Regions from separate parts of the Companilactobacillus heilongjiangensis genome, predicted to be linked through region 1. Evidence: predicted binding sites of a transcription regulator. Region 1 holds the regulator's gene; each other region holds the start of a gene.
The links. Region 1 encodes HrcA, which represses chaperone genes, less so after heat shock. Its sites were predicted from a motif close to TTAGCACTCNNNNNNNNNGAGTGCTAA; they were not measured.
Positions count from the first base shown of each region.

Region 2: the regulator HrcA is predicted to act here: its motif matches at 4,150-4,176, upstream of JP39_RS08475 (ATP-dependent Clp protease ATP-binding subunit).
Region 3: the regulator HrcA is predicted to act here: its motif matches at 5,232-5,258, upstream of clpP (ATP-dependent Clp endopeptidase proteolytic subunit ClpP).

Region 1 covers NZ_CP012559.1:1,441,140-1,452,140, reverse strand. Annotated here, with positions in the region: gene infB (translation initiation factor IF-2) at 1-1,831, shown strand, start outside; gene rbfA (30S ribosome-binding factor RbfA) at 2,302-2,661, shown strand; gene truB (tRNA pseudouridine(55) synthase TruB) at 3,269-4,177, shown strand; gene ribF (riboflavin biosynthesis protein RibF) at 4,272-5,204, shown strand; gene JP39_RS06555 (hypothetical protein) at 5,358-5,873, opposite strand; gene hrcA (heat-inducible transcriptional repressor HrcA) at 6,051-7,097, shown strand; gene grpE (nucleotide exchange factor GrpE) at 7,116-7,688, shown strand; gene dnaK (molecular chaperone DnaK) at 7,725-9,587, shown strand; gene dnaJ (molecular chaperone DnaJ) at 9,712-10,848, shown strand; gene lepA (translation elongation factor 4) at 10,961-11,001, shown strand, end outside.
Region 2 covers NZ_CP012559.1:1,858,726-1,869,726, reverse strand. Annotated here, with positions in the region: gene JP39_RS08480 (Ig-like domain-containing protein) at 1-927, shown strand, start outside; gene JP39_RS08475 (ATP-dependent Clp protease ATP-binding subunit) at 1,901-4,102, opposite strand; gene JP39_RS08470 (phosphocarrier protein HPr) at 4,430-4,696, shown strand; gene ptsP (phosphoenolpyruvate--protein phosphotransferase) at 4,696-6,417, shown strand; gene JP39_RS08460 (Tim44 domain-containing protein) at 6,685-7,389, shown strand; gene JP39_RS08455 (hypothetical protein) at 7,418-7,945, shown strand; gene JP39_RS08450 (TetR/AcrR family transcriptional regulator) at 8,011-8,586, opposite strand; gene JP39_RS08445 (MMPL family transporter) at 8,842-11,001, shown strand, end outside.
Region 3 covers NZ_CP012559.1:1,730,190-1,741,190, forward strand. Annotated here, with positions in the region: gene JP39_RS07900 (triphosphoribosyl-dephospho-CoA synthase) at 1-365, opposite strand, end outside; gene mdcA (malonate decarboxylase subunit alpha) at 367-2,007, opposite strand; gene JP39_RS07910 (ACP S-malonyltransferase) at 2,000-2,908, opposite strand; gene JP39_RS07915 (LysR family transcriptional regulator) at 3,036-3,911, shown strand; gene JP39_RS07920 (acyltransferase) at 3,998-5,125, shown strand; gene clpP (ATP-dependent Clp endopeptidase proteolytic subunit ClpP) at 5,281-5,868, shown strand; gene JP39_RS07930 (ABC transporter permease) at 6,086-6,862, opposite strand; gene JP39_RS07935 (ATP-binding cassette domain-containing protein) at 6,883-7,818, opposite strand; gene JP39_RS07940 (MarR family winged helix-turn-helix transcriptional regulator) at 7,967-8,482, shown strand; gene JP39_RS07945 (DHA2 family efflux MFS transporter permease subunit) at 9,101-10,492, shown strand; gene JP39_RS07950 (hypothetical protein) at 10,684-11,001, shown strand, end outside.

The sequences.
Region 1 (11,001 bases):
GGAACGCAAGCGTCAACAACGTCAACGTACCGAACCTAAGAAGCCAATGCCACAAAGAAAAGAACGTCCATTGCCAGAAACACTTACTTATACAGTAGGTATGAACGCTCAAGATATTGGTAAGTTACTTCACAGAGAACCAGCTGAATTAGTTAAGAAGCTATTCATGCTTGGTATTATGATCAACCAAAACAAGTCATTAGATAAAGATACTATTGAGTTGTTGGCCGAAGATTATGGTATTAAGGCTGAAGAAAAGGTTCAAGAAGATGTTGCCGATATCGACAAGTACTTTGATGCTGAAGCTAACAATGCAGATAACCTTGTTACACGTCCTCCCGTTGTTACTATCATGGGACATGTTGATCATGGTAAGACTACATTGCTTGATCACTTGAGACATACACACGTTACAGCTGGTGAAGCTGGTGGTATTACTCAACATATCGGTGCTTATCAAGTACGTCTTAAAGATAGATTGATTACATTCTTGGATACTCCAGGACACGCTGCCTTTACAAATATGCGTGCTCGTGGTGCTGATATCACTGATATCGTTATCCTTGTTGTTGCAGCTGACGATGGTGTTATGCCACAGACTATTGAAGCTATCAACCATGCTAAGGCCGCAAATGACCCTATCATCGTAGCCATCAATAAGATTGATAAGCCGGGTGCTAATCCACAACACGTTACTGAAGAACTTATGAAATATGACCTTGTTCCTGAAAGTTATGGTGGAGATACTATCTTTGTTAATATTTCAGCCAAAATGGGAACAAACATCGATGAATTGCTAGAAATGATCTTGCTTGAATCAGATGTTTTGGAATTGAAAGCTAACCCTGAACAAAAAGCTATCGGTACTGTTATCGAAGCTAAGTTGGACAAGGGCCGTGGACCTGTTGCTACATTGCTTGTACAACAAGGTACATTGCATGTTGGAGATCCAATTGTTGTTGGTAATACCTTCGGTCGTGTTAGAACAATGACAAACTACAACGGTAAAGACATTGAAGCTGCTAAGCCATCAGAGCCAGTTGAAGTTACTGGTCTAAATGATGTGCCAGAATCAGCTGATAAGTTCGTTGTCTTCGATGATGAAAAGACAGCTCGTGCAGCCGGTGAAGAACGTGCTAGTCGTGCCCTTCAAAAGGAACGTCAAAACACAAATCCTGTTACACTTGATAACTTATTCGAAACAATGAAAGAGGGAGAACTTAAACAAGTCGACGTTATTATTAAAGCCGATGTACAAGGTTCTGCTGAAGCCATTGCCGGAAGTTTGAAGAAGATTGAAGTTAAAGGCGTTCGTGTCAATATCATTCACTCTGCCGTTGGTGCTATTACTGAAAGTGATGTTAACCTTGCTTCTGCAAGTAATGCTATCATCATTGGATTTAATGTTCGTCCAACAGCTCAAGCTAAAGTTCAAGCTAAGGATGAAAATGTTGATATTCGTCTACACAGAGTTATTTACAAAGCTATCGATGAGATTGAAGCAGCCATGAAGGGTATGCTTGAACCTGTCTATGAAGAAAAGATTACTGGTAACCTAACAGTCCGTGAAACATACAATGTTTCTAAGATTGGTACAATTGCTGGTTGTTACGTTGATAGTGGTAAGATTCAACGTGATAGTGGTGTCAGACTTGTTAGAGATGGCGTAGTTGTCTACGAAGGCAAGCTTGCTTCACTTAAACGTTTCAAGGACGACGTCAAAGAAGTCGGTTCAGGATTCGAATGTGGTATCACAATCGAAAACTACAACGATATTAAGATTGGCGACGAAGTTGAAGCTTACGTAATGGAAGAAGTTCCTGTAAAGTAAACTCGTAATTTAAATGATAATTAAAATAAAGTCACGATGTTTAATAAACATTTTGACTTTATTTTTTTGGAATCATGGTGTGATATAATCAAGCAGTGATGAATAAATAGAGAATTACTGGCAAGTAGTGTTAGTTAAGTATTCCGTCTCCAGAACTAAGAAATATTCACTGGCTGTGCGGACCGGTCCGAGCCAAAAGGCGGTCTCGAACCTCGGTTTGAAGCCTTGCAAGAAACGCAAGTCTCCAAACACGCCCGGTGGTGTAAGAGCTAAAGCTCTAACACCACTTCCACTGCCCACAAATATTTCTTAGTTCTTCCGACTAGTTTATTTTTGTTGAGTTTGTCATAAGAAAACTCAAGGTTTTGAATTTGTAGTTGTATCCAATTGAAACCGATACTAAAAATAATTAATAACTAGCACCATATATTGACATAAATAGATATATTAAATAACGTAGGAGGTACGATATGGTTAAACATCGTATTGGTCGTGTGGAACAAGAAATCCAAAAAGAAGTTAACGACATTCTTTTGAAACGTGTTCGTGATCCAAGAGTTCAAGGCGTAACAGTTACAGGTGTTGAAATGACAGGTGATTTGCAACAAGCAACCATCTACTACAGCATTCTTTCTGAAAAAGCTAGTGACGTCGAAAAGACACAAGCAGGTTTAGATAAAGCTAAAGGATTGATCAGACGTGAGCTTGGTCAAAAATTGACTTTGTACAAAGTTCCTGAATTGGAATTCAAACAAGATCAATCAATTCGCTATGGTGAAAAGATTGATAAGTTGATTGCTAAGTTACATCAAGACGAAGCTAATCGTTAATTAATTGGATTATGACGTTTCCAGAGTAGATAATATTCATCTTTGGGGACTATAATAAAATTACGAATTTTAGTTTTGAATCAAAATAAAAAATCAGGTTTTCTTAGATAAATATCTAGGAACTCCTGATTTTTTTGTTTTAATTAAGTATGCCGTCTCCAGAGCTGGGAAATATTCTCAAGCTGTGCGGAACGGCCCGAGCCAAATTGCGGTCTCGGGCCTCGGTTTGAAGCCTTGACACAGTTCGTCAAGGCTCCAAACACGTCCGGTGGTATAGGTGCGAAAGATTCCTTTCGTATCTATACCACTACCACGGCACACAAATATTTCCCAGCTCTTCCGACTAATTAATCGGTATTAGTTGAGTATAAAAGTATTTAAGCTGTTTTAGGATATGAAATATTCATAGTGGGTTATCAACTTATCGTGTGGGTGTCAGTGATGGAGCCCGCAATGATAGGTGAGAGACCTTGGCTCGAACCGGTCCCACCGCAGGTTCTATCACTGACACCCGCATGCGGCAATCGCCAAATAACACAATCCTCTACCTTTTTCCCCCAAATACTAGTAAAATTGTTGATGATATTACACAGATACGGAGATTATTATGGACGGAGTAATTCCATTAAATAAAGAAATCGGACAAACTAGTTCTGATTATGTTTATAAATTAAGAAAAATACTACATACGAGAAAAATTGGCCACACAGGGACACTAGATCCACTAGTCAATGGAGTTTTGCCAATTTGTGTGGGACAGGCTACTAAACTGGTAAACACGCTGACAGGCTCTCCTAAAGAGTATGAAGGTGAAATCACCTTGGGGAAGTCGACAACTACTGAGGATCGTGAAGGGGAGACTGTTGACGAACAAAAATTAACTAAGCCTTTTACGATTGATGAATTGAATCCAATTTTTGAAAAGATGACTGGCGATTTAACACAGATTCCACCAATGTTTTCTGCTGTTCGAGTAAATGGTAAGAAACTCTACGAATATGCTCGAGCTGGACTTGAAGTTGAACGGCCAGAAAGACACATTCATATTTACGACTTTCATATTATGGGTGAACCCGTTTTTGACGAGGCAACTGGTTATCAGACTATCAAATTCCACGTTAAGTGTTCAAAAGGAACTTATGTCAGGACATTGGCGGTTGAATTTGGTCACATGCTTGATTTACCAGCCTTTATGTCACAATTAACACGTGTTAAGAGTGCCGGCTTTCCTATTGAAGAGACTTTCACGATTGGTCAAATTTCAGACATGATGGATAATGAAGACTACAGCTTTTTAAGATCAATCGATGACGTACTAACAGACGTTCCTAGTTATGAGTTAAATGACGAAGAGTGGGAAGTTCGTGTGTTACATGGTGGATTCTTAGAAGCAGTTGATTCTGACAAAACTAAGCAATTACGTGTACAAAGAGATGGCGTTACGAAAGCTCTTTACAAGTATGATAAAGTAAGAGATATGTGGGTTCCTGATTTAATGTTATTGAAAAATAATTAGTGACTGACTTATTCATAAAAATTTAATTAGCACGTTAGTCGCTGGTTTCATATTTTGAAATTGGAAGCGGCAATATAAATAAAAGAGATAAAAAATGCAGATTATAAACGTTAAACATCCGTTATTGGAACAACAACGCCCAGCAAGTGACACAGTCTTGATAATGGGATTCTTTGATGGCGTGCACTTAGGACATCAGAAGGTTATTAAAACTGGTGTTGAATTAGCTCATGAACGCAACCTCAAGGCTGTTTTGATGACGTTTGACTGTTCTCCAAGAACGATTTATCAACATGAAACAGATTTTAAGTATTTATCAACTATGCAACGTAAAGCTGAATTAGTAGAACAATTAGGGGTGGATTACCTCTATTTTGTTCATTTTACTGACGATTTTGCGCACTTAAAGCCACAAGATTTTGTCGATCAATATATGGTTGGCCTCAAGGCTAAGTTTGTTGTAGCTGGATTTGACTATACTTATGGCAAGAAAGATATTGCCAATATGCAAAACCTGCCAAATTATGCTCAAGGCCGCTTTGAAACAGTCACAGTCCCTGAGCAATTGATTGATGGACAAAAAATTGGTTCAAGTGCTATCAAAGAGTTTATTTTGCAAGGTCATATGGGTACTGCTAATGAATTTCTGGGTTATGTCTACCAAAACCAAGGGACAGTCATTCACGGCTTGCAAAGAGGTCGGACACTGGGCTATCCCACGGCCAATTTGGCAGTCGATGGTTCACAAGTAATACCAGCCATTGGTGTCTATGCCACGCGGATGAAAATTGACGGTGTCTGGTATAACGCCATGACCTCAGTTGGCTATAATGTGACGTTCAAAGAAAATACCGGTGTGACGATTGAGACTAATATCTTCGACTTTGATCAGGATATTTATGGCAAACACGTCGCTATTGAATGGGTCCGTTATTTACGTGGCGAGGTTAAATTTGACGGTGCTGATGGTTTGGTTAAACAATTGGAACTTGATAAGAAGAATTCTATTAAAGCTTTACAAAAATAATGGGGCTGTGATGTGACTATTTTCACCTCAAACTTGCAACAAAGCATAGCTTTTCAGCTTAAAACAAATAGCTCCAGCAATCCAAAATCGGATTACTGGAGCTATTTTCCTTAATGCTCGAAAGCTGACCATGTTTTGTCACAATCTCAATATTTAAAATAATTTAGAATCAATAGCTCGAGTGATCTGTGTTTTTGGCAGTGAGTGATGTTCTTCTAAGATTTCGTCTTGCTTGTTTAATTCATTCAAAAGGGCGGCAATTGTTGGATTGGTTTTGGACATCTTCTTAATCTGTTCCATTCTGACTGCTTGGTCGTATTCCTTATTCAATTGTTTGAAAATAAGTTCACGATTGGTCAGTTCTTTATGTACACCATATGCTTGTCCTTCACGGTGCATAAGTTGTTCTTTAGTAATAACTGCTAATATCGGACGGGTGGCGCGTGTGGGCTCTTCGTTGATATCTACTTCAGTAACAACAGCAGGGACAACGACCGTGTCATTGTATCCAGAATTTGGAACGATAACTAAATCACCAACTGCAACTTTGAAGCCACGGCTAACGTAGCTGTATTGATCTCCAGAAGTTAAAATGTCCCAAGGTTTTTCAAGTAGTTCTTCATAAGATCTGGAAGCAAGAAATTTTACACCAATAATTTGATTGAGCATAATTTACCTCGTGTTGATTGGATTTTTCCTAAATCTTACCATAGAATGCCAAATTTAAAATAATCGCTGAAAAATTAGAGAAATTGAGCGTGCATACTTGACACTAATAGGATAGATTGTTATATTTTACATTGTTAGCACTCAGGTATGAATAGTGCTAAAAAGGAGGACGGTATAATGCTATCACAACGTCAAGATGCTATCTTGAGAGAAGTCGTGCGCATATTTACAGATACCGGCCAGCCGGTTGGTTCGAAGACATTGATGAATGAATTACCTTTCCATGTAAGTTCTGCGACAATCAGAAATGAAATGGCAATGCTAGAGGAAGTTGGTTATCTCGAGAAAACCCATCTTTCATCTGGTAGAATTCCTTCAGCGATGGGATACCGCTATTATCTTGATCATTTGGTACAGCCTACAAGCGTGCCACAAGATATTGCGCAGAGAATTGACGATGATTTTGGCAAAACATATCACCAAATTGATGATATTATTGAACAATCTGCCAAGATTCTATCTCATCTGACCAGTTACACAGCTATCACTTTAGGTCCTGAGAGCAGTTCAATCCTTTTAACAGGTTTTAGAATTGTTCCTTTGAACCCACATCAACTTATGGCAATCATCGTTACAAGCGATAATAATGTTGAGAATAATATTTATACAATAGATGATGATTTTGATACTTCTTTAATTGAAAAAATTGTTAACATCGTAAACGACAAGTTAGTTGGACAGCCTTTACCAAAGGTTATTCAAATGTTGCACAACGATGTGCCAGCAATTCTTTCCGAGTATATGTACTCATCCGACGGACTGTTGGATATGATGGATCAGCTTTTCAAAAAGGCTGGTGCCGAGAAGTATTATGTCGACGGACAATTGAATCTTTTGAATTATGCAAACAATGATGATCTATCGCAAGTTCAGTCGCTGTTTTCAATTATGAATCAGAGTACTGATTTGAGAAAATTACTAGATCCTAGCATTTCTGATGACGGCATTCGTGTTCGTCTCGGAAGTGAATTAGGTAGTGATGCGTTGAAAAATTACAGTATCATCACTGCAAATTACGATGTTGGACATCATGGAAAAGGTGTTATTGCCTTACTTGGCCCAACAACCATGCACTATTCACAATTGATTGGTTTGCTCGGAGAATTTAGAGTTGAATTAGCCAAAAGACTAATTGATTATTATTCAAGGTATGATGATTCTTGAAATTTTTAGGAGGAAGTAATGGCAGATAAAGAAACAGACCAGAATTTGAAGACTTCTAAAAAAGAAGCAGCTCCAAAGACTGATGCAAAAGCTGCAACGAAAGCTAAAGCAGAACAGGCTAAGAAAATCGATCCCAAAGATAAAGAAATTGCGGATTTGAAGAAAAAGAATTCTGACTTAGAAGACAATCTTTTAAGAAGCCAAGCAGAAATGCAAAATATGACCAAACGTCATAGCAAGGAAGTCGCTGACATCCTTAAATATGATGGTCAAAAGTTGGCCACAGAAATTCTACCTGTTTTGGATAATCTTGAACGTGCTTTGAGTGTTGAAGCTGACGATGATGCCAGCAAGCAACTAAAAAAGGGCATTGAAATGGTTCAACAACACATGGTTAAAGCATTTGAAAATAATCATGTGACAGCAATTGACGGTGTTGGTGAGAAATTTGATCCAATCTTTAGTCAAGCTGTTCAAACTGTTCCAGCCGATGATAAGCATGCTAAAAATACCGTTGTACAAGTTCTTCAAAAGGGTTATAAACTTGAGGATCGTGTACTTCGTCCAGCAATGGTTGTCGTTGCACAATAAATTAATAAATAAAAAAAATAAAAGAGGTTTAGGTTTATGTCTAAAGTTATTGGTATTGATTTGGGTACTACAAACTCTGCTGTAGCCGTTCTTGAAGGTGGCTCTCCAAAGATTATTACTAATCCAGAAGGCGCAAGAACAACTCCTTCAGTTGTTGCCTTTAAAGATGGTGAAATTCAAGTTGGTGAAGTTGCAAAGAGACAAGCAATCACTAACCCAGATACAGTTTCATCAATCAAGCGTCACATGGGTGAAGCAGGTTACAAAGTTACTGTAGCCGGCAAGTCATACACACCACAAGAAATTTCAGCATTCATTTTGCAACACATCAAGAAGTTCTCAGAAGACTACTTAGGTGAAAAAGTTACAGATGCTGTTATCACAGTTCCTGCATACTTCAATGATTCACAAAGACAAGCTACAAAGGATGCCGGTAAGATTGCTGGTTTGAATGTTCAACGTATCGTTAACGAACCAACAGCTTCAGCACTTGCTTATGGTCTAGATAATGATAAGGGTGACGAAAAAGTCCTTGTTTATGACCTTGGTGGTGGTACATTTGATGTTTCTGTACTTCAATTGGGCGATGGCGTCTTCGAAGTACTTTCAACAAATGGTGATACACATCTTGGTGGTGATGACTTTGACCAAAAGATTATCGATTGGTTAGTTGAACAATTCAAGGCTAAGAATGGCGTTGATTTGGGTCAAGACAAGATGGCTTTACAACGTTTGAAGGATGCTGCTGAAAAGGCTAAGAAGGACTTATCAGGTGTTGCTCAAACATCAATCAGTCTTCCATTTATTTCATCAGGTGCCAATGGTCCACTTCACTTGGAAGAAACTTTGACACGTGCTAAATTCGATGAATTGACATCAGACCTTGTTGAAAGAACAAAGATTCCTGTTGACAACGCATTGAAGGATGCTAACTTAACAAACTCTGACATTGACAAAGTTATCTTAAATGGTGGTTCAACACGTATTCCTGCTGTTCAAGATTCTGTTGCTAAGTGGACTGGTAAAGCACCAGATCACTCAATCAACCCTGACGAAGCCGTTGCTTTAGGTGCTGCTATTCAAGGTGGTGTTATCTCTGGTGATGTTAAGGATGTTGTTTTACTTGATGTTACACCTCTATCACTTGGTATCGAAACAATGGGTGGTGTCTTCACTAAGTTGATCGATAGAAATACAACTATCCCAACAAGCAAGTCACAAGTATTCTCAACTGCTGCTGATAACCAAAGTGCTGTTGATATTCACGTCTTACAAGGTGAACGTCCAATGGCTGCTGATAACAAGACATTAGGTCGTTTCCAATTGACTGATATTCCTGCTGCACCTCGTGGCGTACCACAAATCCAAGTTACATTCGATATCGATAAGAACGGTATTGTTAATGTATCTGCTAAAGATATGGGTACTAACAAGGAACAAAAGATTACTATCAAGAGTTCATCAGGCTTGAGCGATGAAGAAATCGACAAGATGATGAAGGAAGCTAAGGAACACGAAGAAGAAGATAACAAACGTAAGGAAGAGGTTGACGTTAAGAACGACGTTGAACAAACATTGTTCGCTACTGACAAGACTCTAAAAGACGTTAAGGGTAAAGTTTCTGACGATGAAATCAAGAAAGCTCAAGATGCTCGTGATGCTTTGAAGAAAGCTCAAGACTCTGGTGACCTTGAAGACATGAAGAAGAAACGTGACGATTTGAATAAGATTGTTCAAGACCTTTCTGTTAAACTTTATCAAAAGGCTCAAGAAGCACAACAAGCTAACGGTGCAAATGCCGATGGCGCAACTGGTTCAACTGATGGCAAGAAACCTAAAGACGACAATACCGTTGACGGCGACTTCTCAGAAGTAGATCCTGATAAAGATAAGAAATAATGATTGTGATAAAGAGCAGTGGTTTAATTACTAAAACCGTTTATGGTATAGTAAAAACAATAACTGCTCTTTTGAGCGTTAAAAAGGAATAAGACGTTTAGTCCTATTACATAAAGGTGATTTAATGGCAGATAAAAATCCATATGACGTACTCGGCGTTGATAAGAACGCTTCTGATGACGATATAAGAAAGGCATTCCGGAAACTTTCTAAAAAGTATCACCCCGACTTGAATAAAGCCCCTGATGCTGAAGCTAAGTTTAAGGAAGTTAATGCAGCCTACGAAATATTAAAAGACCCGCAAAAACGTGCTCAATATGATCAATATGGTTCTGCTGGTATGAATGGTGGTCAAGGTGGATTTGGCGGCTTCGGTGGTGGAGCTGGCTCTGATCAATTTGGTGGATTTGAAGATATCTTCAGCCAATTCTTCGGTGGCGGCGGCGCTGCTCGTCAAAATCCTAATGCCCCAAGACAAGGTTCCGACTTACAATATCGCATGGATTTAACTTTTGAAGAGGGAGTTTTCGGTAAGAAGACTAACATTTCCTACAATCGTGAAGAAGAATGTTCAACTTGTGATGGCTCTGGTGCAAAGCCGGGCACACATCCTGAGACATGTTCGAAGTGTCATGGTTCTGGTTTTGTTGAAGTCGATCGTCAAACTCCACTTGGCCGTATGCGTACAAGAGTTGTTTGTGATGTCTGCAATGGTACTGGTAAAGAAATCAAAGAAAAGTGCAACATTTGCCACGGTTCAGGTAAGGTAAATGAAAAGCACGAACTTAAGGTTACTGTTCCAGCTGGTGTTGAAGATGGACAACAAATGCGTCTTGATGGTCAAGGTGAAGCCGGAACAAACGGTGGACCTTATGGTGACTTGTACATCGTCTTTCACGTTGCTCCAAGCAAGGAGTTCAGACGTGACGGATCAACAATTTATGCATCAGTAAATATCAGTTTCCCACAAGCTACATTAGGTGATGATATCAAAGTCAACACAGTTCATGGACCTGTACAATTGAATATCCCTAGTGGTACTCAAACAGGTACAACCTTCAGACTTCGTGGTAAAGGTGCTCCAGTTCTAAACAGCAAGAGTATCGGTGACGAAAAAGTTACAGTTAATATCGTTACACCTCGTAAGTTGTCAGGCGAACAACGCAGTGCTTTGAAGAAATTCGCTGAAGCTGGTGGCGACAAGGTTAAAGAAAAAGATAGTAATTTTTTCAATAAAATAAAAGATGCTTTTAATGGCTAATAATTAATTAAGAAGAAGTGATGAACTTCTTCTTTTTTGATGTCTAGAACATCGGTGTACAATAGTGTAAAATAGACAGAATGAGAAAATTTCTGATAGAAGGGAACAATTTATGGATTTAGACCTCGATAAGTTAAAAGAAAGACAAAAAAG
Region 2 (11,001 bases), 420 kb from region 1:
GTTAAATATAATGGGAAAATGTATTCCTACACGACAGAAGATGCATACCTACACGTGCTGCCAGAGGGTGGTCCTGATTTGGAATTGCATGATACATTGAGTAATGAAACTTTCCACGACAACAACGATACTGACACGGTGATTTTTGGTGTTAATAACGGTGATTTAGTCAGATACAAGGATACAGTTACCAATGAGAGTACCTCAGGAACGTTGAAGGAGGCAGATTACACATTGCCTTTGCGTAAGGGAACTCAAGTTGCCAGTGTTAAGCTGGATGGCAAAGATACGACAAATTATAAATTAGTTGATAATGATGATACTAACAGTACGGATTTAATTATTTCTGGGTTAAATTTCAAAATCAATGAAAGTCATGCCATCGAAGTCGATACAACTGTTGCTGGGATTGATTCGAAGACAAGCTACACATCTGTACCATATATTACTGGTAAAAATGACGACAATAATACTTATCAAAAATTTGGTAATGACGAGACGTTGAATTATACAACTAATTCAGTAGTTGTTAATAAGGTAAATGATATTGACTATGGAACCATCAATTCCATTAGTGCCTCAAAAACACTAGCACGGCCAGATGAGTTAAATTTACCGAATAATATGATGGAAGTTGAAGATATGCGCCGTTATAAGAACCCTTTGGTAGTGTCAGTCTCACAGGATTCACCATTACAAACTGATGCAGGCGATATTTTCGCAGGTCAATTACGTTTCTACAACAATGGTAAATATACTAATCTTCTGGAAGAACCCGCAGTAGTTGCGAATACAGTCAAAGATGAAGAATTAGTTTCACTAGGATGGGATAAGGACAACGGGATCTTGCTATATCTCGAGTCTAAATGGAACGTCGCAGGAGTTTATAAAACTCGAGTTAATTGGACGATTTCAGACAGTGTTTAATTTGATTGCCGCCTCCGGTCGATAATGACGATGCTAGCCTGCTATGCGACCGGTGAAAGCCTTGCGTCTCGCGCCTCGATTTTGAACTTCGCAGAGTACACGAATTTCAAAATACGTCGGTGGAGTAAGGGATAAATCCCTAACTCCACTTGCACAGCTGGCTACATCATCATTATCGACCTCCGGCTAAGTTGAGTGTTAGCTTTATCTATTTCGGGTCGTCAGTCAAGTAGACTAGTTTTATTGGTACGGGCAGTGGATTAGTTTTACTGATTTTGAATTGTTTATTTAAAAGAAACAAAAAAGCGAGTTATCTATAAAAATATGTAGATAGCTCACTTTTTCAATAGTCTTTTAGAAAATTAAGTGTTATTTGTAAAACACGATTGACGAAGGTCAAACCTTTATTTGCTATAATACGTTTGTACAAAAAAAGAGGGATATTGAACATCCTTCCTGTAGCTCGGTGGTCTTGTTAAAGACAAATGGCTACGTTAATTTAAAAAACAGCCGTTAACTCGCCAAAGTTAGAGCGGTTATTTTTTTTGATGAAAATCGAGTATTAGAACCACCAAACTTAAATGATCAATTATCTATCAAGTATGTAGATAATTGGTCATTTTTTTTCGTAATGTAATTAAAGAAGAGGATGAAAGTAATAAGTTGAACAATGGCAATTTAAAACTGAATCATAAAATCCAATAAATAAGTCGGAAGAGATGTGAGCATTCACCAGCTGTGGGTGTGGCGTTATGGCTTTAGCCATTACACCACCGGGCGAGTTTGGAGACTTACCGGTCTTTGGTAAGGCTTCAAACCGAGATTCGAGACCGTACTGTGGCTCGAATCGGTCCGCATAGCAGGTGAATGCTCGCATCTCTGGAGACGGCAAAACAACAAAAAAGCTCGACCAGAAATCCCTCAGGACTTGATCGAGCTTTTATCTTCAGCACCACTAAATTTGGTAGATTAACTACTCTTCAGTATCAGGTGCACTATACTTAGAAATTTTAATTTCATCTTTATCAAGATGTGCTTCTAGTTGCTTATCCTTGGCATGATCCAAGTAATAGTCAGCAACTTTATCTTCAATTTGTTCTTCAATCACACGACGGAGTGGACGAGCACCCATCTTGGGATTGTAGCCCAAATCTACTAATTTATTCTTAGCATCCTTTGTTACATGAATGCTTAGACCTTGATCGGCAATCATCTTGTTAGTATCAGCCAACATGAGATCGACAATCTTTAATAGGTTATCTTTTGTTAGTGAATTGAATTCAACGATACCATCGAATCTGTTCAAGAACTCTGGTTTAAAGAATTCTGACAAACGGTTCATAACTGAGTTAGTTGTACCAGCTGATTCAGCGCCGAATCCGACATTTGCTTCTTGCATGCCTTGTCCGGCGTTAGAAGTCATGATGATGATAGTATCTTTGAAACTAACAGTTCTACCTTGAGAGTCCGTCAAACGGCCATCATCGAGAATCTGCAAGAACATATGCATAACATCTGGGTGAGCCTTTTCGATTTCGTCTAGCAAAATCAAACTATATGGATTACGACGAACTTTTTCAGTCAATTGACCGGCTTCTTCGTAACCAACATACCCTGGAGGCGAACCGATTAACTTAGAAACTGAATGTTTCTCCATGTACTCAGACATGTCGAAACGAATCATTGAATCTTCGGAACCGAATAGTTCACGGGCAAGTTGTTTAGCAAGCTCAGTTTTACCAACACCAGTAGGTCCTACGAATAGGAAGGAACCGATTGGACGACCTGACTTGTTAAAGCCGACTCTGTTACGACGAATAGCTTTGGCAACGTCAGCAACGGCCTTGTCTTGACCAATAATGTGACTCTTCAAATCTGGTTCCAAATTCTTCAATTGAGATTGTTCATTAGATTGAAGTTCACCAACTGGAATGTTAGTTTTTTCTTCAATAATATTTTCGATTTCTTTATCAGTTACGATATTTTGACCAGCAGGTTCATCTTTGTTGCTGTTCTTCATATCTTGGAACTTAGAAACTTGATCACGATAGTAGGCAGCTTTTTCGTAATCTTCATTACGAAGGGCAGCTTGCTTTTGGACTTCAGCGTCTGAAATCTTGTTATCTAAGTCTTCCATATCGACGTGGTTGATTTGCAAGTTCTTCTTTGAACCAGCTTCATCAATCAAATCAATGGCCTTATCAGGCAAGAATCTGTCTTGAATGTAACGAGCTGATAATTCAGCTGCTGCTGTGATAGCTTCATTAGAATATTTTACATGGTGATAATCTTCATATTTAGGTTGAAGACCCTTTAGGATTTGAACAGTTTCGTCAACCGTAGGCTCGTTAACTTGAACGGGTTGGAGACGACGCTCCAAAGCTGAATCCTTTTCAATTGTACGATATTCATTTAAAGTAGTTGCACCGACAAGTTGAAGTTCGCCACGGGCTAGGGCAGGTTTCAAAACGTTACCCGCATCCATGCCGCCTTCAGCATTACCAGCACCAACAATTTCATGAATTTCATCAATAAATAGGATGATATCAGTTTGTTTTTGTAATTCGTTGATCAATTGTTGCATTCTTTGTTCGAATTGACCACGGACACCAGTGCCTTGAACAAGTGAGACAACATCAAGTCTTACGACTCGTTTGTGTTGCAACTTTTCAGGGACATCGCCGTCGACAATCTTTTGTGCAAGACCTTCGACAACGGCTGTTTTACCAACACCTGCTTCACCAATTAAGACAGGGTTGTTTTTAGTTCTTCTATTTAAAATTTCAATTACTCGACTGATTTCCTTGTCACGACCAATTACAGGGTCGATTTGTCCTTTTTTAGCAAGGGCAGTAAGATCGACACCATATTGATCTAAGACTCCATTCCCACGAGGTTTACGGCCATTATTACCGCCGCCATTGCCTGTTTGAGTTTGAGGACCTTGTTGCTCGAAAGCATCAGGTTGTTGTGCGCCATTCAAAGCGTTGAACAAGTCTTCGAAACTAGAAAATCCACCGTTTGGATTTTGTGCCATATTATTCATACCTTCGTTAGCTTGATTTCTTAACTTTTGATAACAGTCTTGGCAGAGATTGATTTCCGTCCGTTGACCATTAACACTCGTATATAGATGAATTGTTGCTTCATTTTTATGACAATTCTGACATAACATTCGCACCCCACCTTTCCTTTATCAAAGGATACAACGGTAGTATATAATTAGCACTCGAGTAATGCAAGTGCTAAGTCTTGGATTTTTTTAAAAATTATTAAGTTAATAGTAGAAAATAAATTTTTTTCAAATTTATGTGAAAAAGGATGATAATATAAACGCTTTCAGGCTCTAGTGTTGTAAGCGTTAAACGTCTTATCACACTTGACTTATCTCAAGGTTTTTTATGCAAAGCCCTTGTGAAAATTTGAAGATAATGGTAAATTAATTAGTGAATATTTGTAGTACAGCTACAGAATTTTATAATTATATGGTGAGGTATTTATTATGGAAAAGAAAGAATTTCACATTATTGCAGAAACAGGAATCCACGCACGTCCAGCTACTATGTTGGTACAAGCCGCAAGTAAATTTAGCTCAGATATCAATATCGAATTCTCAGGTAAATCAGTAAACTTGAAGTCAATCATGGGTGTTATGTCACTCGGTGTTGGCCAAGGTGCTGACGTTACAATTACAGCTGATGGTGACGATGCTGCTGATGCAGTTGCTGCTATTGCTGATACTATGACAAAAGAAGGTTTGGCAGAATAATGGTTAAAACTATTAAGGGAATTGCAGCCAGTGATGGTATCGCTACTGCTGAAGCATACCTTTTAGTTCAACCAGATTTGTCTTTCACAAAGAAAAGTATTTCAGATGCTGATGCAGAAGTCAGTCGTCTTAAGGATGCTATTTCAACATCAGATGATGAACTAACTAAGATCAGAGATATCGCTAAGGAATCTCTAGGTGAAGAAGAAGCTCAAGTCTTTGATGCTCACAAGATGATTTTGGCTGATCCAGAATTTACAGGTGCAGTTGAACAAGAAGTTAAAGATAAGAATGTTAATGCTGAACAAGCATTGCACGACATCTCAGAAAACTTCATTGCCATTTTTGAAGGAATGACAGACAACCCATACATGCAAGAGAGAGCAGCCGATGTACGTGATGTTACAAAACGTGTTATGGCCCACTTGCTTGGCGTATCACTTCCAAACCCAGCATTAATCGACCACGATGTCGTTATTGTTGCGCACGATTTGACACCAAGTGACACAGCTCAATTGAACAGTTATGTTAAGGGATTTGTTACTGATATCGGTGGTCGTACAGCCCACTCAGCTATTATGGCACGTTCTCTAGAACTACCAGCTGTTGTTGGTACTGATACAATTACAACCGATGTTAAAGAAGGACAAAAGGTTATCGTTGATGGTTTAAACGGTGCTGCTATTGTTGATCCTTCTGAAGATGACATCAAACATTACAGCGAATTAGCTAAGAATTTTGCTGACGAAAAAGCAGAATGGGAAAAATTAAAGAACGAACCTTCAGTTACTGCTGATGGCAAGCACTTTGATATTGCAGCTAATATCGGTACACCTGATGATCTCCAAGGTGTTCTTGATAATGGTGCCGAAGGTGTTGGTTTGTACCGTACAGAATTCTTGTACATGCAATCAGAAAGCCTTCCAACCGAAGAAGATCAATTCAAGGCCTACAAGAAGGTTCTTGAAGGCATGAAAGGTAAGTCAGTCGTTGTCCGTACTATGGATATCGGTGGTGACAAGCATTTGCCATACTTACCACTTCCTGAAGAAATGAACCCATTCTTGGGCTACCGTGCTATCCGTATCAGTTTGGATAGACAAGAAATCTTCAGAACTCAACTAAGAGCTTTGCTACGTGCATCAGCTTTTGGTAACTTACGTATCATGTTCCCAATGATCGGTACTTTGCAAGAATTTAGAGATGCTAAGAAGGTCTTTGAAGAAGAAAAGGCTAAGTTAGTTAAAGACGGTGTTAAGGTTTCTGACGACATTCAATTAGGAATGATGATGGAAGTTCCAGCCGCTGCTGTTCTTGCAGACCAATTCGCTAAAGAAGTTGACTTCTTCAGTATTGGTACTAACGATTTGATTCAATACACTATGGCTGCTGACCGTGGTAATGAACACGTTTCATACCTATACCAACCATATAACCCTTCAATCTTGAGATTGATCAAGCACGTTATTGAATCAGCTCATAAAGAAGGCAAATGGGCCGGCATGTGTGGTGAAGCCGCAGGTGACAACACTATGCTTCCATTGCTATTGAGCATGGGTCTAGATGAATACTCAATGAGTGCTACATCAGTACTTCGTGTAAGAAGTTTGATGAAGAAGTTGAGTACTAAGGATCTAGCTACATTGGCTGATCGTGCTGTTAACGAATCAATTACTAATGAAGATAACAAGAAGCTTGTTGAAGAATACTTGAACAAGTAATCTTTTTTAAAGAGACTTTGCAGAGATGTAGGTCTCTTTTTTTTATTCCGCCAGAGAGTTCAAGTGTCAATTGGGTATAATGTATACTTCTGATTGTTTAGTCTGTGTTATATTTAAAATTCGGAAAAGACCCGCAACTTTTTTGCAGGCCTTTTTGAGACGTTTAATTTTAAAATGATTATTTAATTGCTTTTAATGCCAACTAAAATTTTTAGTTTGCTGTACAGTAAATTAAGAGCAACTTTGATATAGATTGAGGACTGAATTTTGAAAAAAATGACACTTATTATGGCAATTATGAGCTTATCATTTCTATTTATCATTACTCCCACGAGGACATTTGCTCGAGCTGGCGGAAGTATGGGTGGCAGCTCTACAGGAAGCAGCAGTACTAGTAGCAATTCAAGTGACAACTATGATAATTATCGCGGATACCGTGGTTACGGCGGCTTTGGGAGAAATCGTTTCTCATTAGTGGATGCTGCTTTAATTGGATTTTCAGGACTTTCTTTTTTTCATTTTTACAGGCGTAATCGTCGAGAAAATTATAAAATCCCTGAAACATATGATGCACTTACTCCAGAATTGAATACTCACTTTGAACCTTTTTTCTATAAGGTGGAGGATGCTTGGACTAAAAATGATTTGGAAACTTTGAAAACACTGATGTCACCGTACTATTACGCGAAACAAAAGAGAATTATCAATGGGTATATTCGTGGTCATAAAATAGATCACCTTGATGGATTGGTAATAATTGATTTGGAGCAAGTCGTTACATCATCGGATGAAAAAGTTCAGGTTATTGTGACAGCCCAAGCGCGGGACTATTTTCAGTATGATAATAAGCCCGAGAGTTATAATCAGCAGATTCAGGAAGATACAAATATCGAACGTTTTAAAGAAATTTGGACGTTAGTGTGGAAAGATGAAACTAACTTACAACTTTGCAATATTAAGACAATAGGTTGATTAAATAAGAAGTTAAGTGGGGGAAAATATGACTCTTTTTAAGATTATCCTTGGCAGTTTATTAGTGATTATTGCTATTCCGATGTATATTATCGGATTTAGGAGTAATCGTAAGTCTAACAAGTTGCGTAAAAATATTGGTGATATTGAAATTTGGAAAATGTCGATTATTTTAGCTCAGGAATATCCTAAAGAGTATAAACGAAATAAGCAGAACAGTCGGGTATTTTTGTTCGGATATATTATTTTAATTATCAGTCTGACAGGTTTGCTCGTTAGTCTATATACTCTTATTTCCTATATGGATAGTACAATTACGGTTATTGCCGCGCTTGTTGGAATAGTGGCAGATATCTTGATAATGATTTTTTATCGTCGTGTTTTGGAAACAAAGTTAGAAACTCAAAATTCTTTGAAGAAGGTTTCTGATCCAGAAGTTCAGGAAAAGCTTTCAAAGTTTATAAATGCTAATCAACTTGCATTGAAAGGCGGTAAATATTTATTACCATCATTTTTATTTTTGTTTATAGCTTTACTGGTATTTTTGACGTTGTAGCAATTAATTATTGTTCACGAAATAAAGAGACTTGCAATTTTGCAAGTCTCTTTTTAAATCCCAAATTATAATCCACCATGCAACAGCGTAGTTAAGTACTGGTCAGCCTCAACTTTACTAATATCAGGCTGTTCGAACAAGCACCATTCCAACATCACAACAATCAAATCACTATAAAATCGAGCTAACAATTTAGCAGGCACACGTTCAGATGTACTGGGCAAGGCGTTTTCCACAATAATTCTATTAGCCTCATGTTTCAAATAATGCGAGGTATTATGCCAAAGATGCGAATCAACGCCATTGTTTAGTTTGATTTTTTCCAATAGTGGAATATGTTCATGGAAGAAATCCAGTAACAAATTAAATGTTTCAATCAAACCATCTTCATTTTTAGCGACACTTGGAAGTTGTTTCAAGATATCACGACCGATGTATGACCAGAGATATTCCAATAGATCCAGTTTATCATCGAAATAATTATAGAAAGTGGCCCGAGGGTATTCACTCTTTTGGCAAATATCGTTAACAGTTATCTTATCAAATTCTTGTTCTGCCAAGGATTCAAACATAGCAACTCGAAAGGCTTTGAGCGTACGTTTAGCACCAAGTGTCAGGTGGTTAGTGACATCAATCTTCATTTTATAATTCTCCCCAAAAACATATATATAGTTAGAAAATACTTTCTGACTACCGGAAACCTTAACAATATTCTAGCATAGTGTAACCGCTTTACTTAAAATATTATGTGTCCAATATTTTGCATATTCAAATATATGTCTAAATATAGGCTGATATACAGAAATTGTCTCTTGTATAAATAATTCATTAAATTTATGATTGTCACAGTATTTTCAGAAAGTAATTATGTGATATTCATGTAAGGAGATAGAGTTATGCAAAAGAAGCTGAGCAGATATATTGCAGCTTTGATTGGTTGGATCATTGTGGTCGTCGTTGCACTTGTGGCTATGCCTAATGTATCGCAGCTGGTCAGAAATAAGGGAAATTTCACTTTACCTAGTTATGCCGAAAGTCAGAAGGCTTCCAATATTGAAAAGAAAGCCAATGGTAATAAGGCAGTTCGAACTTATACAGTCGTTTTCAAGAATGACAGTGGTGGCAAACTTTCGTCATCGCAGTCAGACAGAATAGATGACAAATTAAATGAATTGGATAATAAGAAATTACTCAAGATTAAGAATGTCATGGGTCCCAGCGATAATGCTGAAACTAAAAAGCAGCTGATTGCTAAGGATAAGACGACGCAACTAGCTCAGGTAACTGTTAAGAAGAACAATTACGTTGGGCAGCAGGTCAAAGAATTGCAGAAACAATTGGATGTTTCTGGGATTCATACTTATGTGACTGGTGTCGATGCGTTAAATGATGCCTTTTCAACTGTAACTGAAAAGGGGATTCAAAAGACTGAAGTTATTGCGGTGATTTTCATTTTCATCGTTTTGATCATTGTCTTCCGTTCGCCAATCGTGCCACTGATTTCCTTACTTAACGTTGGGGTAGCGTTTGTTACTTCATTGAGTATCGTTATGAATCTTGCACAAAAAGTTAACTTTCCAATTTCCAACTTTACTCAAGTTTTCTTGGTCGTAGTGTTGTTTGGTATTGGTACGGATTACAATATTTTACTTTATAACTACTTCAAAGGAGCGTTGGCGCGGGGACTTTCGGCTAAAGAGGCTTCACATGATGCCCAAATTCACGGTGGACGGACGATTCTTTACAGTGGCTTGTCAGTCTTCATCGGATTCTCAGTCCTTGCTTTAGCTAAGTTTTCGTTCTATCAAAGTGCCGTTGGTGTCGCCATTGGTATTTTGGTGCTACTCGCAGTTTTGTTGACGCTCAACATGTTCTTTATGCAAACGTTAGGTGAGAAAATGTTTTGGCCTAGCAAAGTCAGTGCTGGTGGTGGCAAGAGTCGGATTTGGTATGGCTTATCAAGATCAGCCTTAGCATATCCGGTTGTCATGCTTGGTATCATTGCTGTCTGTGCAGTGCCATTTTTCATCAACCAGAATTCAACTTTGAATTTTAATAACGCTGACGAAGTGCCAGATAGTTATCAAGCAAAAGCCGGTTATCAGATTATTCAAAAGCACTTCAGTAAAGGTATGTCAGCTCCAGCAACGGTCGAAATTGAGGATAATTCCAAGATGACTTCCCAAGCTAAATTGGCTGCCATTGATGACTTGACAACTTATTTACAAAAAGAACCAGGTGTTAAGACGGTCACTTCCGCGACTGAACCTGGTGGCAATAAAATTAAGAGTATGTATCTCAAGAATCAATTACTAACTATTACCAACGGTTTGACGACTTCGACTAAGGGACTAGGGAAAATCAAATCAGGTTTGAGTTCTGCTAGTTCCCAATTGCAGAGTGCCAATATTAGTGGCAGTACTGCTCAAGTTCAACAGTTAGCCAATGGTACGAGTGAGTTACAAAGTGGTGCTCAACAATTATCCAGCGGTATTAATGAATATACTTCTGGTGTCTCGAGTATCAACAGTGGCGTTCAGAGTGCCAATAGCCAATTGCCAACTTTGACAAGTGGTGTTTCCACATTGAATAGCAGTTCCACACAACTTGCATCTGGTATGTCACAGTTGCAGTCGCAAGTTAGTGCTTTGTCAGGTCAAGCTACACAATTATTAACTTTGATGCAGGCTTCTGGACAAAATACGACAGCAGCAGCTGGTGAGATTTCTCAATTACAAAGTTCAATCAGTCAATTGAGTGCTGGATCAACGGCGCTTTCATCAGGTATTTCTCAATTATCAGGTTCTATGCCTAGTTTGACTTCAGGCATGTCAACATTAGCCAGTGGAACTAATAGATTAGCTTCAACCAGTTCAACCTTAACTTCTGGTGGTCAAAGTGTTGCCAGTGGAACAGCGACAGTCAATAGTGGCGTTCAACAAATGAATACACAATTGAAACAAATGTCAGCTCAAGTTACTGAACTCGAATCTGGCTTAACTTCAGCTAATGATGGTTTAGATACTTTGGCAAAAGGTAACACGACAATGAAGACT
Region 3 (11,001 bases), 290 kb from region 1:
AATATTTGTCCTATATCATTGGTCTGCAATGCGCTTGCAGCACTTATCAACAGACTCATGGTCCAGATAGCACCTTTGTGAGTATTAACCCCATTGGTTGCTTGGAACATGTCCGCCTCTGTCTGTCTACCGATTGCACCGATATCTTCACGTAAATTAATATCGATGTCTCGATCAAAACTGACTTCAGCTGTCTGTTGGAATCCCGATAGTAAACTATCAGCTGACTTTAAGAACAAATTTAAATCCATATCATCATGTGACCCATTGGATAATGCATCTACTAATCCGGGCTTGGGGGTAAAGTTTACTTCCCACTTCAGAGCATCAACTGCTAATTGTGCAACAGATGTTTTAATTTGCATTTTATGACCAACTTCTGAACTTAGCTGGTGGATTATATAGTCCATCTGACCAGCTTACTAAGTCGTCCATTGTTTGTGCAGCAAGAAGTGAACGTTTAGCTTCCTTACGATGTACATCAAGATCTTCTGGCAATGCGACGATATCACGTGCACGTAAGTCAGCAAGTTTTTTAGGATCACTTCTCAATCCAACTGGTGTAACTCCGGCAATAGCTTCAATAGCAGCTTGTCTTTCAGCCATACTATCTGTCTTGTACAAGTATGCGATACCCTCTTCAGTAACGATATGAGTTGTATCTTCTGAATAGATCATGATAGGAACATTAGCTAATTTAGCTTCTTTTCTAACTTCTTCAGCATCCAAGTGGTCAACGAAAACTGGCTTCTTGTTTGAGCCAAATGTTTCAACCATTTGTACGACTAGTTTTTGTCCTTTGCCTAGTGGATCATTGTCTGGACGTAGACTTTGCCATGCTGGTGTTGAGTGACGACGGCCTGTTGGGTTACTACCCATGTTAGGAGCACCACCGAATCCAGATAGACGACCATTTGTAACAGTTGAAGAGTTACCATATTTATCAATTTGTAGAGTTGAACCAACGAACATATCAAGTGCATATTGACCAGCCATTTGACCAAAAGCACGGTTTGATCTCATTGTTCCATCTTTACCAACGAAGAAAATGTCAGGACGGTGAGCGATGTAATTCTCCATACCAACTTCACCACCGAAACTGTGAATAGTCTTGACCCAGCCACTTTCAATAGCAGGAATCAATGTCGGTGTAGGGTTAACTTCCCAGTTAGGAACAATCTTGCCTTTCAAGCCTAGTTGTTCACCATATGTAGGTAGCAATAGTTCGATAGCGGCAGTATTAAAACCAACACCATGGTTAACTGTTTGTACATTATGTTTCTCATAGATACCACGGATTGCCATCATACCCATCAGAATTTGTAATTCGGTAATATTTTGTGGATCACGTGTGAATAGTGGTTCTAGTTGATATGGTTGGTCGGCTTGAATAACAACATCGACCCAGTCACCAGGAATATCAACACGTGGAACTTTATCAACGATTTCATTAGCTTGAACAATAACGATTCCGTCTTTGAAAGCAGCTGATTCAACGATTACAGGTGTCTCTTCTGTGTTAGCACCAGTGTACAAGTTACCGTCATGGTCAACTTTATCGGCAGCAACTAGGACGACATTAGGAATCAAGTCAACGTATAGACGTGCATACAATTCAAGATATGTATGGATATCACCAACGGTCATTGTTCCATCAGCAATCATTTGTGAGATACGAGTACTTTGTGGTCCGGCAAATGAAAAGTCCAACTTGCTAGCAATACCTGTTTCGAAAATATCCAAATGTTCTGGTCTTGAAACAGATGACATAATCATGTGTAGGTCATGAACTTTTTCTGGATCAACCGAAGCTAATACTTTTGACAAGAAACTAGCTTGCTTTTGGTTATCTCCTTCCAAGACAACTTTGTCTCCGGGGGTAATTAAGTCCTCCAACAATTCCTTTGCGTTTTCAGTTTGTACAAACTTACCATCCATCATTGGTGCAACTTTTTCTAACTTAGCGTTTTTGGCATCACGATGTGTAGTCCAACTTCTTTTAGTCATTTATTTTCCTCCATTTTTTTAATAGAAATTCAGTATCATCAATTCCCATTTCACTCATGGTAATATTTCTCAGATCAGGCAATTTAGAATGAACCAACTTGGTGAATGCATGCCCCGGCATCACTTCAACCGTTGTATCAATACCCAATTCACTGGCAACACTCATCATCGTGTCCCAATAAACCGGATAAATCAGATTGTTGATCATATCCTTTTTAACCTCATCTACTGTGTGAACGGCATGACCGTTGTAATTAGTTAGATAAGTACAATTGGGACGTTTCAATTCGACTGTCTTGAATGCTTCTCGCAAAGCATCGGCAGCTGATTGCATCAACGGTGAATGCGATGGATTCGGTACCTTCAAGATAAGTGCCTTTTGAGCGCCATTGTCTTTTGCTAAAGCCAAAACTTTCTTGATACCATCCAATGAGCCAGACAATGCTATCTGCAACTCTGAATTTTGATTTGAAACATAAACATCAGGCGCATTGACCTTTTCAACTAGTGCGGTTACTTCCTTGCGAGTCAATCCAACAATTGCTCCCATGCCATATCCAACTGGATAAGCTTCCTTCATCTTGGTCGAACGGAGAAAGACAATCTTAATTGCATCTTCTTCCGTCAAAACTCCAGCAGCAACTGCGGCACCAAACACTCCTAAAGAATGCCCAGCAACAACATCAGGCTTTTCATCAATACTGTGTAACTGTCTAATGTTAAATAATTGTAAAATCAAAATCCCTAATTGAATCTGTATGGAATCTTTGTAGGCCTCTTCATCATCGGTCAACTCAACCCCAGTCAAATCTTTAACTTTAGTTTTTAAATCCTGTGGTACGTTATCCAACATCCCCGAACGTTGTCCACCTTGTCCTGGGAATATCCATAAAGTACGCATACATTCACCTCCAAATCATCCTTATTTGCTGATCTCACATTTCCTAGTATAAAAGCGTAATCATAACATGTATAATACATAAATTGAATGATACATAACTAAACGGTTATGAATGGAGAATATTGGGATGAATTTAACACAATTAAAATGCTTTGCAGTCGTTGCGAATCAAGAAAGTATTACCAAAGCTGCTGAAATACTCTATATTTCACAACCAGCTGTCAGTAAAACCATCAAACAATTGGAAGACGAGTTACAAGTCCAGCTGTTTGATCGAACTGGTAGAACTCTAAAACTAAATCGTGCTGGTAGATTATTCTTCAGCTATGTTAATGATAGTTTGAAAGAATTGGATCGTGGTGTTAATGCTGTTCAAGGCGGAGTTGATAATTCCGATCAACCTATTTCAATCTTGTTGGAAGTGGCATCTCCTTTTATTCCCAGTATTGTAACCAATATTAAAGATAAATTTCCAAATGTTAGACTAAGTCTGGCACAGCATACGGTCAGAGAAGCTGACTTTAAACAATTCGACTTTATCGTTACCAGTCACCCACTCAAAGATCTGACAAACGTTCCTGTATTAAAAGAAGAAATCTTCGTTGGTTGGAATTCCAAATTTGGCTATACCAAGAAATTTATTAACCCAACAGAAATTAAAAGTGAAAAATTTATCGGTCTGACTAAGAATAATCCCTTACGAAATACCATCGACCGTTATTTCAACGAACGAGGGATTTCTTTAAATTACATGTACGAAACTGACGATCCAGCAACTATCCGTGGTCTCATTGAAGCTGGTATTGGATTAAGTTTCATCCCTTCAGTTACTTGGCAGACTATTGATGAGCAAGTGCAACTGGCTAGACTGACTCCCGAACCATTGCAGAGAACGATTTTTCTATGCTCACCTGCTAGTAATTTGACCGACATTCAACGAGAAATCAGTAATGAATTAATCAAGTTATTTTTGAGTTTTCAACGTTCTGAACTAAAAATTTAATTTGCAATTTATTTTGGAAGCGATTATATTAGCTCGTAAGAAGTCCCTTTGTTGATCTCACAATCAAGCAAAAGGGGAAATGACTAATGAATTCAAGATTAGACAATACAAGACCCGCTGATATCGGGGACTACATGAAAGTCTTCGCTTGTACTGCCGTTATGATGCAGACTGTTCTTGGTGTCGTTCTAGGCACCAATCCACCAGACAACGCCCAAACATTTATTGGGATTATTTATAATCTAGTTAAATTCACAGCTCCAGCCTTTATTTTTGGTATTTTATACACAACTACCAGAACTACTGGCAACAACAGCTGGAATAACTATGGTGGATATATGAAGAAACAATGGTCTGCTCTTTTTGTACCTACAATTTGGTGGACATTGGCATATTTACTAATATTTCCAGACGTTCAACAAGTAAATCAATTTAATAGTGTCGGCAGTTTCTTATGGAACTTTATAAACGGTAATGCTGCACCGCACCTGTGGTATAACACTATGATGCTTCAATTTATCATTTTAATGCCATTCTTCTGGGCACTCGGACATTGGGTCAAGAAAAGTACTACTAATGCTATCTGGGCAATTGCTTTGACAGTTGTCGGCTATGCGGCATGGCTATACTTTTACGATGCCAACGTATTCCACGGACCCCAAGCTACTAACTGGTACCTATTAGATAGACTATTTGTTAGTTTCGTTATTTATGGAATATTTGGTGTTATCGCTTGGGTATATCGTGAAAAATTTGAAACAATTATTAGAAAGACTTGGATTTTCCTAGCTGTAGCAATCATTGCCGTTTATTATTGGACGAACAGTGAACTATCAGCTTATGGATTCCCTGTTCAATTGACTAATGCTCCTTACTACAAGCCATCAATGACTTTGTATGCATTATTAGTTATTAGTTTAGTTGCCGCATTATCAATGTATCATTTGCGCAACAACTCCAAGGCTCTACCTGTATTTCACTTCTTAGCTGTCTATGCTTACCGTGCATACCTATCAAACGTTTTCTGGTTCCAGATCATCTGGAGAATCTTCGGCCACAATTTGGCTCTGGCTCATCCAATCGTTGCCATTGTCGTTTGTTACTTGATTACATGGTGTCTAGCATTCACATCTGCTTACACATTCCACATTATCTGGTCACGTGTAAAATCAGGATTTAATTCCAAAGAAGTCTCAGAGCAAGTCAAACAATGATTAAAACAATAGGATTTGTGCGATAATGAAAAAGTTATCGTACAAATCCTAATTTTTTTTATATTTTAAGGTTTGTTTGTTGACCCACAAATCATATTATGCTAAATTAGCACTGTGCTATTAAGAGTGCTAATTAAAAACAGGAGGCATTTTAAATGTTAGTTCCTACAGTTATTGAACAAAGCTCACGTGGCGAACGTGCCTATGATATTTACTCAAGATTATTAAAAGATAGAATCATCATGTTATCTGGTGAAGTTAACAGTCAAATGGCCAATACAGTCATTGCTGAACTTCTATTCCTAGATGCTCAAGATTCAGACAAAGATATTTCAATGTACATCAACTCACCCGGTGGTTCAGTTACCGACGGTTTAGCCATTGTTGATACAATGAACTTTGTTAAATCTGATGTTCAAACTATCGCTACAGGATTAGCTGCATCAATGGGATCAGTTATCTTGTCATCAGGTACAAAGGGCAAACGTTTTGCACTTCCAAACTCAACTGTTCTTATTCACCAACCATTAGGTGGCGCACAAGGTCAACAGACTGAAATTGAAATTGCTGCTCAAGAAATTTTGAAGACAAGAAAGAGATTGAACCACATGTTGGCTGATAATTCTGGCCAATCATTCGAAAAACTTCAAAAGGATACTGATCGTGATAACTACATGACAGCCCAAGAAGCTAAGGACTATGGTTTGATTGATGATATTATGACAAACAAGGCTGACAAGTAAAAAGAAGAGGGTGCAGAGCGGCCGTTTAAATTTCTGTCGTTTGTAACTCGTTTCAATGATACTTTTAGTTAAAAAAACATGATTTCGATATTTTATCGAAGTCATGTTTTTTTGTTTACCTTTTTTGTTTACTTTGAAGAATTAAAAAAACTGAACTGTGACATAACTATTTTTGTTTTAAATACGCAGCCAGAAACGTGCAATAAAACACAGTTTTTTAGTTGTTACGGTTATATGCCCAAACTGTTAATGGAGCAAATACAACCACGATCATAATTCCAAAAATCAATACTAGAAAGGCCTCATTGGTCCAGCGACCTGTTGCCAAAATCTGTCTGATAGCAATAATCACATAAGTAATGGGATTCATATATGCTATAACTTGCATAGTTTTTGACAATGTGTGAATTGGAATAAAGGCATTTGATAGAAATGATAAAGTCAACATAATCATCAATGAGAAACTTTCAACCGTTGTGGCACTCTTGGCTAACATCCCTAGCAATGCGAAAATCCAAGACATTGCCCAACCGATAAAGATAGCAAGTAATCCGCTGACAACAATTCCACCGAAGCCGGCAGCTGGACGCCAACCCATGATATAACCGGTCGTTAATGAAGTTATTGTGGCGATTGTTAATCTTAGAATATCAGCGAAAAGTTGACCTGCCAAAGGTGCAATATGTGCCATTGGCAATGATTTGAAACGATCATATACTCCTGAATCCAAATCTTCTCTAATTTGTGAACCAGAACCTGATGACGCTGAAAGCATTGTTTGAATCAAAATTCCGGGGACAATTGTTGGTAAATAATTTTTAACATTACCGGCGATTGCACCTCCGAATAAATAGCCAAACATCAACATAAACATGACCGGCTGGATAATTACATCCATCATTCTATCAGGGTTGTGAATTGTCTTTAATAAATTACGGTAAGCCATTGTTGCAGTATTCATAATTAAATTTCCACGGTGTGTTTGTACGTCCATAATAAAAGCCTCTATCCTTTTTAATTTTTACCAACGGTTAAATTCATAAATACGTCATCCAAAGATGGTTCTTGGACTGTTAAATCAGTAATTGAAATTTTATCCTGCTGTAGAGTTGCCAATAATTTTGATAATTGATCAACTCCAGCCAAGTTGGTGCTCAAGCGTTGCCCTGCCAGATGAACAGTTGCGCCTAATTTATCGGTAACTAATTTAACCGTTGAATCAACTTGCTGATTATCACTCACAGTAAAACTTAAATTAGTTCCACCAATCTGTTGCTTTAATTCTGAAGGTGTTCCGATTTTTACTAATTTACCGTGATCGATAACTGCAATTCTGTCTGCCAATTGATCTGCTTCATCAAGATATTGTGTCGTTAATACAATTGTGGAACCCTGAGCTACCAATTTTCTAATCGTATCCCACATTTGCGTTCTAGTTCGAGGGTCCAATCCAGTAGTTGGTTCGTCTAGGAAAATCAAAGCCGGACGAGTAATCAAGCTAACTGCCAAATCCAATCTGCGGCGCATCCCACCTGAGAAATCTTTTAATGACTTATCAGCTGAATTGACCAGTGAGAATTCTTCTAGCAATTCTTCGGTCCGCTTTTTTGAATCTGCTCGTGATAAACCATTTAATCTTGAAAAAATCATTAAATTCTCACGGGCGGAGATATCTTCATCAACCGATGCATATTGCCCAGTCAGTCCAAACATCGATCTGGCCAACTTCCCTTCACTAGCAGTATCGTGACCAAAAATTTTGACCGTGCCGCTAGTGGATTTTAACAATGTCGTTATCATTCGCAAAGTGGTTGTTTTCCCGGCACCATTGGGTCCCAAGAGTCCGAACACCTCACCTTGTTTGACGTTAAAGGAAATATCATCAACTGCTGTTTTATCGTTAAATTTTTTTGTTAAGTGGCTAACTTCGATTGCATTATTTAGTGTCATTATTTATTGCCTCGTTGTTTTATTAATTCATCAGGTCACCTGATTAAAATTAATCATAAGGGTACCTGACTAAAAATGCAAGCATTTTAATCAGGCCACCTGAATATTTTTTATTTAAGCTGTATAATAGCCTTTGGAGGTAATGCTTATGCCTGATTTACTTAAACAAAAAAATGCCGCTGGAAAATTAATTGAATTCGGTATGGTGCGACACGTTGCTGACAAAGTTGCCCATCGAAATACCGATGAAGACGAAAGAAAATTCATGTTTCAAGGCCAAGGTAAAATCCTGCTTGCCCTGTCACAATCTAATGGTCTTTCACAAAAAGAATTAGCTACACGACTTGACTTGAGCGCCCAATCGACCGCTGAGTTCGTCAATAAATTAGTTAAAAAACAACTGGTCACTAAAGAAAAGTCGACCACCGACCGCCGCATGACAATTATTCGAATAACTGATTTAGGACGCCAAACAGCTACTATGGAATCAACAGTGCCCGAATTTCTAAATGCTTTGACCGATGAAGAACTTGATCAATTTGCCAATATTCTGAGTAAAATAAACACTCACCTATATGACGAAATCGAAAACACTGACCATCAAAACTTATTTAATAGATCTAAGCAAATGATAAAAGATGGTATCCGCGATTGGTTCCTTTAAAATTTAAATATCCCGTCTACAGAGCTGGGAACTATTCTCAAGCTGTGCGGAACGACTTGAGCCAAAGTACGGTCTCAAGTCTCGGTTTGAAGTCTTGACACAGTTCGTCAAGTCTCCAAACACGTCCGGTGGTATAAGTACGGGAGATACCTCCCGTACTTATACCACTACCACGGCACACAAATATTTCCCAGCTCTTCCGACTAGTTAATCATTATTAATTAAGTATAGGAACATTCAAATGTTCTTATATTGAATCCACTTTTGAAACCAAAATATAATTAATACAAACATCTGTAACAAATGAGTTGGAAGAGCTGAGAGCATTCATCAGCAGCGAAAGTGGCGTTATGGCTTTAGCCATTACACCACCGGGCGTGTTGGAGACTTGCTGGTTTTGCAAGGCTTCAACCGAGGTTCGAGACCGCTCTTTGGCTCGAGCCGTTCCGCGCAGCAGATGAATGCTCTCAGCTCTGGAAACGGCACCACCTTAAATACATAATGGACATTAAAAACACTGCCAAAATTGTTATAAATTAATCAATCAATTGGACAGTGTTTTTATTTTAGGCTATCCTTAAATTGTTATTAGACTAAACAAAAGAAAGGGGTATTTTTATGAATAAAGGTGAAATTCAAAATAGCCTGGCTCGTAAGTTATTTATCATCACTTTGTTATCCGGAACTTTTACAATGTCGATCAGTCAGTCATCACTATCAACTGCCTATCCAACCTTGATGAAATTCTTCGGTGTTACGGCTCCCACAATCCAATGGTTAACTACTGGTTTCATGCTGATTATGTGTATCATGATGCCAATCAGTCCATGGCTGTTAAATAACTTTTCATTCAAAAAAATCTTTTTAAGTGTTGTCGCAATTTTTGCACTCGGAACTTTCGTTATTATCATTGCACCAAACTTTCCCATCGCCATGTTAGGTCGGGCTTTGGAAGCTATCGGTGTCGGGGTTTTATTCCCATCATTTCAATCTGTTCTAATGTCCATCACACCCGAGTCAAAACGTGGTGCAACTATGGGTTACGCCGGACTAGTCATGGGCTCAGCTTTAGCTAGTGGTCCAATTATTTCCGGGATTGTTCTAAACTTTGTTCAATGGCAAGGACTATTCGTCATCTTTTTGTTAATTATGATCGTAATTTTTATCAGTGGTCTTATTTATATCAAAGATGTCATGCCTCGTCACAAAGCTAGTCTGGATTTAATTTCAACCGTCTACCTACTTGGTATCATTGGCCTGCTCTATGTGGTCAATCAAGCTGGAGCAACTAAGAGTTTTGGCACTAACTTGGTGATTCTACTCGTCATCAGTCTTTTATTAACGTTCTTATTTATTCGCCGTCAGTTAACCAAAAAGGAACCCCTACTCGATTTGAAAGTTATGAAAAACTTCAATTTCGACTTAGCAGTTCTGCTCACAGGATTCTCTTATATTTCACTGATTGTCGTAACAATTATTTATCCACTTTATTATCAAAATATTTTGCATACTTCGGTTCTGATGTCAGGTTTGGCTTTAGTTCCACCAGCCATCGTCCTCAGCATCTTGAATCCATTGACTGGTAAACTTGCCGATCGAATCGGATTCAAATCGACTTTATTAATCGGTATGTCAATGATTGTTGTCGGTTGGTTCTTACTATTTGCCATCCACACGAAATTAAGTATCTGGCCAATGATTTTGATTGCTGCATTAATTGAAGGCGGAAATGCCTTTGTTATGATGCCTGCCACAACTTTGGGTGGAAATTCTTTGTCAGAAGAATTATTGCCTCACGGTACTGCAATCATAACAACCGTTCGTCAATTGCTCGGCTCATTAGGCGTCAGCTTAGCAACATTGATTTTGGTTACAACTAATCAAAATCATCATTTACCTGCCAATACCGGTTTAATCGGTTTTCAAAAGGTTTTCGCATTCTTCTTTGGCATGGCGATTATCGGTTTGATATTTGCTTTATTAATTAAAAATAATAAGAAGACAGCTTAAAATTCTCAAATTCAAAAAGTCAGATAAATTCCAAACGGAAAATATCTGACTTTTTTGTTTACTTAAGATTGGATTGTTTTAAAAGAAAATTAAAAAAATAGTTGGCAACGAGAAAGGAGCTATTTCTTCAATCAACCTAAGTGAAGTATAATTAACTTCTGGATTATCTATTTTATTTAGGAGGGGAAATTTTGAATTCAAAGAATAAACCCGCTCTACAAACTATTTTTATTACCCTATTATTTTTCGTAGTTTTATTAGCATGGACACTGTGGCAATTCCACTTTAATTACATGGTCTCCATGTATGATACATACTTTCATTCCCAGCGTATTTATGAAATCAGACTGGCTTTTCAGCAACATTCACTGCCAAGCTGGGTCAATTTCAATACTTTCTTCAACACTGGACAAGCCGTCAATGGCATGTATCCTGATTTTACGCTCTGGCCCTTTGTTTGGATAACAAATTTCTTAACACCAATCCATCAACAAATTGCGATTAAAACG